Minwuia thermotolerans: one gene and its partner. The protein of the gene in region 1 interacts with the protein of each later gene in a pairwise test. Links are inferred from orthologs where the notes say so. Each region holds a gene or a part of one and is shown on either strand. Other genes may lie near its edges. The genes, in order: uvrA and uvrB.

Evidence for each region.
Region 2: the proteins of uvrA (region 1) and uvrB interact in binary tests that used the Escherichia coli proteins (3 or more experiments, as listed by UniProt). The link is inferred for Minwuia thermotolerans from one-to-one orthologs.

The regions. Positions count from the first base shown.
Region 1 is NZ_PIGG01000009.1:26,775-30,561, forward strand. What follows is about bases 312-3,787. They hold uvrA (excinuclease ABC subunit UvrA), read right to left. Parts: upstream 3,404-3,787; coding sequence 512-3,403; downstream 312-511. Other genes in these bases: CWC60_RS01035 (SDR family NAD(P)-dependent oxidoreductase), read right to left, coding at 312-480; ssb (single-stranded DNA-binding protein), read left to right, coding at 3,641-3,787. Outside these bases: more of CWC60_RS01035, read right to left, coding at 1-311. UniProt on the Escherichia coli protein: The UvrABC repair system catalyzes the recognition and processing of DNA lesions. UvrA is an ATPase and a DNA-binding protein. A damage recognition complex composed of 2 UvrA and 2 UvrB subunits scans DNA for abnormalities.
Region 2 is NZ_PIGG01000034.1:20,400-23,743, reverse strand. The notes cover bases 97-3,129. They hold uvrB (excinuclease ABC subunit UvrB), read right to left. Parts: upstream 2,732-3,129; coding sequence 461-2,731; downstream 97-460. Other genes in these bases: tcuA (FAD-dependent tricarballylate dehydrogenase TcuA), read left to right, coding at 2,961-3,129; CWC60_RS10805 (DUF4349 domain-containing protein), read right to left, coding at 182-460. In the rest of the region: more of tcuA, read left to right, coding at 3,130-3,344. UniProt on the Escherichia coli protein: The UvrABC repair system catalyzes the recognition and processing of DNA lesions. A damage recognition complex composed of 2 UvrA and 2 UvrB subunits scans DNA for abnormalities.

The DNA of each region.
Region 1 (3,787 bases):
ACCGCGCGGCCTGAGCGCCGAGATCGACGAGACGTTGACGATGGCGCCGCCGCCGCTCTCTATCATGGCCGGGATGGCGTGCTTGGAGACCAGGAACATGGTCTCGACATTGACCCGCATCACCCGCTCCCAGTCGGTCTGGCTGGTGGCGACGACGCTGCCGCGGCTGCCGATGCCGACATTGTTGTCGAGGGCATCGAGCCGGCCGAAGGCATCCAGCGTCGCCCGCACCATGGCCTCGCACTGTGCTTCGTCGGTGGCGTCGGCCTCGAAGGCGCGGGCCTCGCCGCCCTCGCCCCGGATCATTTCCGCCGTGCGCTCGGCCAGCGCCCTGTCGCGGTCGGCGACCATCACGCGCGCGCCGGCGCGGGCCAGCAGGATCGCCGCCGCCCGGCCATTGCCGATGCCGTCGCCCGCCGCGCCGCCGCCGACGACCAGCGCCGCCTTGCCTTCCAGGCCGAAGGATTCCGTCTCCGCCATCTCGTTCCCCTCCGCCGCACCGCGGCCTGATTCAGGCGGCGTTGCGCCGCTTCCGCGTCCGCGCTTTCTTCGGCGCCGGCAGCGCCTTCGACGCGCGCCGGGCCAGCACTTCGGCCAGATAGCGGCCGGTGTGGCTCTCGGCGACCGTGGCGACTTCCTCGGGCGTGCCGCAGGCGACGATCTCGCCGCCGCCGTCGCCGCCTTCCGGGCCGATGTCGACGATCCAGTCGGCGGTCTTGATGACTTCCAGGTTGTGTTCGATGACGAGCACCGAATTGCCGCTGTCGACCAGCGCCTGCAGCACTTCCAGCAGCTTCCGCACGTCCTCGAAATGCAGGCCTGTGGTCGGCTCGTCCAGGATGTAGAGCGTGCGGCCCGTGGCCCGTTTCGACAGTTCCTTGGCCAGCTTCACGCGCTGGGCCTCGCCGCCCGAGAGCGTCGTCGCCTGCTGGCCGATCTTGATGTAGCCGAGGCCGACGCGCATCAGCGTGTCCAGCTTCTCGCGCACCGCCGGCACCGCCTTGAAGAACTCCTGGCCCTCCTCGACGGTCATCTCCAGCACGTCGGAGATCGACTTGCCCTTGAACAGGATGTCGAGGGTCTCGCGGTTGTAGCGCCGGCCCTTGCAGACGTCGCAGGTGACGTAGATGTCGGGCAGGAAGTGCATCTCGATCTTGATCAGCCCGTCGCCCTGGCAGGCCTCGCAGCGCCCGCCCTTGACGTTGAAGCTGAACCGCCCGGGCTTGTAGCCGCGCGCCTTGGCCTCGGGCAGTTCCGCGAACCAGTCGCGGATCGGCGAGAAGGCGCCGGTATAGGTCGCCGGATTGGAGCGCGGGGTGCGGCCGATGGGCGACTGGTCGATGTCGATGATCTTGTCCAGCCATTCCAGGCCGTCGATGCGCTGATGCGGCGCCGGTGCGGCCTTGGCGCCGTGCAGCCGCCGCGCCAGCGCCTTGTAGAGCGTCTCGATGGTCAGCGTCGACTTGCCCGATCCCGAAACGCCCGTGATGCAGACGAAGGCGCCGAGCGGCAGGGTGGCGGTGACGTTCTTCAGGTTGTTGCCGGTGGCGCCGACAATGCGCAGGAAGCGGTCCCGGTGGCCTTCGCGGCGCCGCTGCGGCACCGGCACCTGGGCGATGCCGGCGAGATACTGGCCGGTGATCGAGGCCTCGGTCTGCATGATCCGCTCGGGCGTGCCCTCGGCGATCAGTTCGCCGCCATGGGCGCCGGCCAGCGGGCCGATGTCGATGACGTGGTCGGCCGACAGGATGGCTTCCTCGTCGTGCTCCACGACGATCACCGTATTGCCGAGATCGCGCAGGTTCTTCAGCGTCTCCAGCAGGCGGCCATTGTCGCGCTGGTGCAGGCCGATGGAGGGCTCGTCGAGCACGTAGAGCACGCCTGTGAGGCCGGACCCGATCTGGCTGGCCAGACGGATCCGCTGGCTCTCGCCGCCCGACAGCGTGCCGGAATTGCGGCTCAGCGTCAGGTATTCCAGGCCGACATTGTTGAGGAAGCCGACGCGTTCGTTGATTTCCTTCAGGATACGTTCGGCGATCTCCCGCTGTTTCGGGGTCAGCTTCGGCTCCAGCCCGCCGAACCACTCCGCCGCCCCCTTGATGGAGAATTCCGAGGCCTGGCCGATATGCAGGCCGTTGATCTTCACCGCCAGCGCCTCGGGCTTCAGCCGGTACCCGCCGCAGACCGAGCAGGCGGTCTTCGCCTGATAGGTCTCGATCTCCTCGCGCATGCGCGCCGAATCGGTTTCGCGCCAGCGCCGCTCCAGATTGCGGACGACGCCTTCGAAGCCCTTGGCCGTCTTGTAGCTGCGCAGGCCGTCGTCATAGCGGAACTCGATCTGCTCCTTGCCCGAGCCGAACAGGATGACGTCCCGCACCGCCTCGGGCAGCTCCTCCCAGGGCGTGGTCATGGACTGGCCAAAATGGCGCAGGATGCTGTCCAGCGTCTGCATGTAGTAGGGCGAGGTCGTCTTCGACCAGGGCGCGATGGCGCCGGCACGCAGGCTCAGGTCCTTCTCGGGGACCACGAGGTCGGCGTCGACATACATCTCCGTGCCCAGGCCGTCGCAGGCCGGACAGGCGCCGAAGGGGTTGTTGAAGCTGAACAGCCGGGGCTCGATCTCCTCGATGGTGAAGCCGGAGACCGGGCAGGCGAACTTGGCCGAGAAGACGGTCCGCTCGCCGCCGTCGGCGTTCTCGGCAATGGCGATGCCCTCGGCCAGGGCCAGCGCGGTCTCGAAGCTGTCGGCGAGGCGGGTGGCGATGTCGTCGCGGACGACGATGCGGTCGACCACCACCTCGATGTCGTGCTTGAGCTTCTTGTCGAGCGCCGGCACGTCCTCGATGTCGTAGAGCTCGCCGTCGACCTTGACGCGCTGGAAGCCGCCCTTCCTGAGATCCCTGAACTCCTTGCGGTACTCGCCCTTGCGGCCGCGCACCATGGGCGCCAGCAGGTAGAGCCGCGTGCCTTCCTCCATGGCCATCACCCGGTCGACCATCTGGCTGACCGTCTGGCTCTCGATCGGCTCGCCGGTCGCGGGCGAGTAGGGGATGCCGATCCGGGCCCAGAGCAGGCGCATGTAGTCATGGATCTCGGTCACCGTGCCGACGGTGGAGCGCGGATTCTTCGACGTCGTTTTCTGCTCTATGGAGATGGCCGGGCTCAGCCCCTCGATGTGGTCGACGTCCGGCTTCTGCATCAGTTCCAGGAACTGGCGCGCATAGGCCGAAAGGCTCTCGACATAGCGGCGCTGCCCTTCGGCGTAGATGGTGTCGAAGGCCAGCGACGACTTGCCCGAACCCGACAGCCCGGTGATCACCACCAGCCGGTCGCGGGGAATGTCGACGTCAATGCCCTTCAGATTGTGCTCGCGGGCGCCGCGGACACTGATGACCTTCTGCATGAAACACCATCTGCCGGAGAAAGCGGAACGAATGGAAAACCTATCGCGCCTCGCCGGGCCGGACCAGACCTTCGGCGCGTCTCATGACAATATAGGGCGCGGAGCCGGTTTTGGACCGTTCCCCGGTGGCGTGCGCCGATCAGCCGCCCCCCGGCGGGCCGTCGCAAGCCGGTGGCGTCCGCCGCCGCGAGGGGCTAAGACTCGGGGCAGAATCGATTCCGGCGCGGAGGGCTGAACATGGCAGGGGTGAACAAGGTCATTCTGGTGGGCAATCTGGGCGCCGACCCGGAAGTGCGCCGCATGAACGACGGCAATCCGGTGGTGAACCTGCGCCTCGCCACGTCCGAGCAGTGGCGTGACAGGAACTCCGGCGAACGGCGCGAG
Region 2 (3,344 bases), on another replicon or contig:
TGAGAATCCGCACAAGTCCGGAAAGGCCCGCCTACTCATTGTCATCCCCGCCTTGTGCGGGGATCCGGGCTGGCCGTGAGCGCGTTCTGATGCGTTCGCGCCTTGCCTCGGCCAGAGCAACCGGATGCCCGCACGCAGGCGGGCATGACCAGCGGTGTATGCTGTCGTTTAGCGACTCGCTTCACCCTTCCGAGAACACCAGCGCCAGTCGGCAGCGGATCTCGCGGAAGCGGACGCGCTCGGGGCCGGCGGCGCGCTCGACATAGACGGCCAGTTCCGGCAGGCCGTCCAGCAGGTCCTCGAAGCGGTCGTCGGGCAGGTGGAAGCTGAAGGCCGCGCCCTTGCCCCCGGCGCGGCGCTGGTCGGCGATGCGGCCCTCGACGCGGGAGATGCAGTCGCGGATGCGGGACATGGCGTCCCCCGGCTCCAGCGCGGTGACGCAATCGATGCGGTGGATCACCTACCGCTTCCGGCTCTTGACCGAGGGCCTGGCGCCGGGGCGGCCGGATTTCGTGCGGCCGCGGCTGTAGCGGCCCGACTTGCCGTCCTTTGCCCCGCCCTTGCCCTTCGTCGCGCCGGGAGCGTAGGAGGCCATGGCCTCCGCCAGCCCCTTCGGCCGCGCCATCGGGTCGGCGGCGATCTCCAGCTCTGCGGCCTCCAGGTGCTTGATCTGGTCGCGCAGCTTCGCCGCCTCCTCGAACTCCAGGTCGGCGGCGGCTTCGCGCATGCGCTTCTCCAGGTCGGCGATCACCGCCTTCAGGTCCTTGCCCGTCAGGATCGGCGTGTCGTCGTCGATCTCCACGGTCAGGGAATCGCGGGCGTAGACGCTCTGCATCACGTCGGAGATGTTCTTGCGGATCGACTGCGGCGTGATGCCGTGCTTCTCGTTGTAGGCGATCTGCTTGTTGCGGCGGCGCTCGGTCTCGTCCAGCGCCCGGGTCAGGCTGTTGGTCATCTTGTCGGCGTAGAGGATGACGCGGCCGTCGACATTGCGCGCCGCGCGGCCGATGGTCTGCACCAGCGAGGTCTCGGAGCGCAGGAAACCCTCCTTGTCCGCATCCAGGATGGCGACGAGGCCGCATTCGGGGATGTCCAGTCCCTCCCGCAGCAGGTTGATGCCGACCAGCACGTCGAAGACGCCGAGGCGGAGGTCGCGGATGATCTCGATCCGCTCCAGCGTGTCGATGTCGGAGTGGAGATAGCGCACCTTCACGCCGTTCTCGTGCAGATACTCGGTCAGATCCTCGGCCATCTTCTTGGTCAGGGTGGTGACGAGGACGCGCTGGCCCTTGGCCGCGCATTCGCGGGCCTCCGCCATCAGGTCGTCGACCTGGTCGGCGACGGGACGGACGAAGGTCGGCGGGTCGACCAGGCCGGTCGGGCGGATGACCTGCTCGACGATGACGCCCTCGGTGCGCTCCAGCTCCCACGCGCCGGGCGTCGCCGAGACATAGAGCGTCTGCGGGCGCATGGCGTTCCACTCGTCGAACTTCAGCGGCCGGTTGTCGACGCAGGACGGCAGGCGGAAGCCGAATTCCGACAGCGTCCACTTGCGGCGGAAGTCGCCGCGGAACATGCCGCCGATCTGCGGCACGGTGACGTGGCTCTCGTCGACGATCAGCAGCGCGTTCTCCGGCAGGTACTCGAACAGCGTCGGCGGCGGCGCCCCGGGCGGGCGGCCGGTGAGATAGCGCGAATAGTTCTCGATGCCGGGACAGGAGCCGGTGGCCTGCATCATCTCCAGGTCGAACATGGTGCGCTGCTCCAGGCGCTGCGCCTCCAGCAGCTTGCCTTCGCCGTGGAGCTGCTCCAGCCGCACCTTCAGCTCCGCCTGGATGTGTTTGGCCGCCTGCTGCAGCGTCGGCCGGGGCGTGACGTAGTGGCTGTTGGCGTAGAGCTTGATGTCGTCGAGGGCCTGCGATTTCGAACCCGTCAGCGGATCGAACTCGACGATCTCCTCGATCTCGTCGCCGAACAGGCTGAACCGCCAGGCCCGGTCCTCCAGATGGCTGGGATGGACCTCGACCGTGTCGCCGCGCACCCGGAAGGCGCCGCGCTGGAAAGCGGCGTCGTTGCGCCGGTACTGCAGTTCGACCAGCCGCTGCAGCAGGGCGCGCTGGTCGATGCGCTGGCCCCGCTTCAGCGTCATGGTCATGTCGGAATAGGTCTCGACCGAGCCGATGCCGTAGATGCAGGAGACCGAGGCCACGACGATGACATCGTCGCGCTCCAGCAGCGCCCGCGTCGCGGCGTGGCGCATGCGGTCGATCTGCTCGTTGATGGAGGCGTCCTTCTCGATATAGGTGTCCGTGCGCGGGACATAGGCCTCCGGCTGGTAGTAGTCGTAATAGCTGACGAAATACTCCACCGCGTTCTCGGGGAAGAACGACTTCATCTCGCCGTAGAGCTGCGCCGCCAGGGTCTTGTTGGGCGCGAGCACCAGCGCCGGCCGCTGCACCTCCTGGATGACATGAGCGACGGAGAAGGTCTTGCCCGAACCGGTGACGCCCAGCAGCACCTGGTCGCGGTCGCCGTTGCGGGCGCCGGCGACGAGCTCGGCGATGGCCTGGGGCTGGTCGCCAGCGGGCTCGTAGTCCGAGGCGATCTGCAGCCGCCGCCCGCCCTCGCTCTTCTCGGGCCGTTCCGGCCGCTCCGGCAGCCAGACGGGGGCCTCCGCCTCCTGCAGCGCGCGCTGGAAGGAACTGTCGATCTGTCCGAGGGAGGTCGCCATGGGGGCCAATATGCGTCAGCGGTGGGCGTTCGAAAAGGGCCGCCGGACGACTTCTGTTCCCCGTGGCGGTCTGCTCGATCGAAAGTTGGAACGATCCCCCGCCCCGGCCCTCCCCCTTGGCCAAGGGGGAGGGTGGACCCGCGCAAGCGGGCCGGGAGGGGGCTTTTCAAACTGCCGGCCGACCTTTGCCCTTGTCGCATGCCGTTGCGCGAGGGCACACTCCGCCGCCATGCAGGCGGGGTGGGCGGAGACGGACTGGGACGTGCTGGTGGCGGGCGGCGGCAATGCCGCGCTGTGCGCCGCCATCACCGCTGCGGAACGCGGCGCGAAGGTCCTGATCGTGGAGAGCGCGCCGCGAGACTGGCGCGGCGGCAACAGCCGCCACACCCGCAATTTCCGCTGCATGCATGAAGGCCCGCTGGGGCCGCTCACCGGCGCCTATTCCGAAGACGAGTATTTCGACGACCTGCTCAGGGTCACCAAGGGCCGCACGGACGAGGACCTGGCGCGCATGACCATCCGCGCCTCGGAAGCCTGCCTGACCTGGATGCAGGACCACGGCGTCCGCTTTCAGCCCTCGCTGTCCGGCACGCTGTCGCTCAGCCGCACCAAC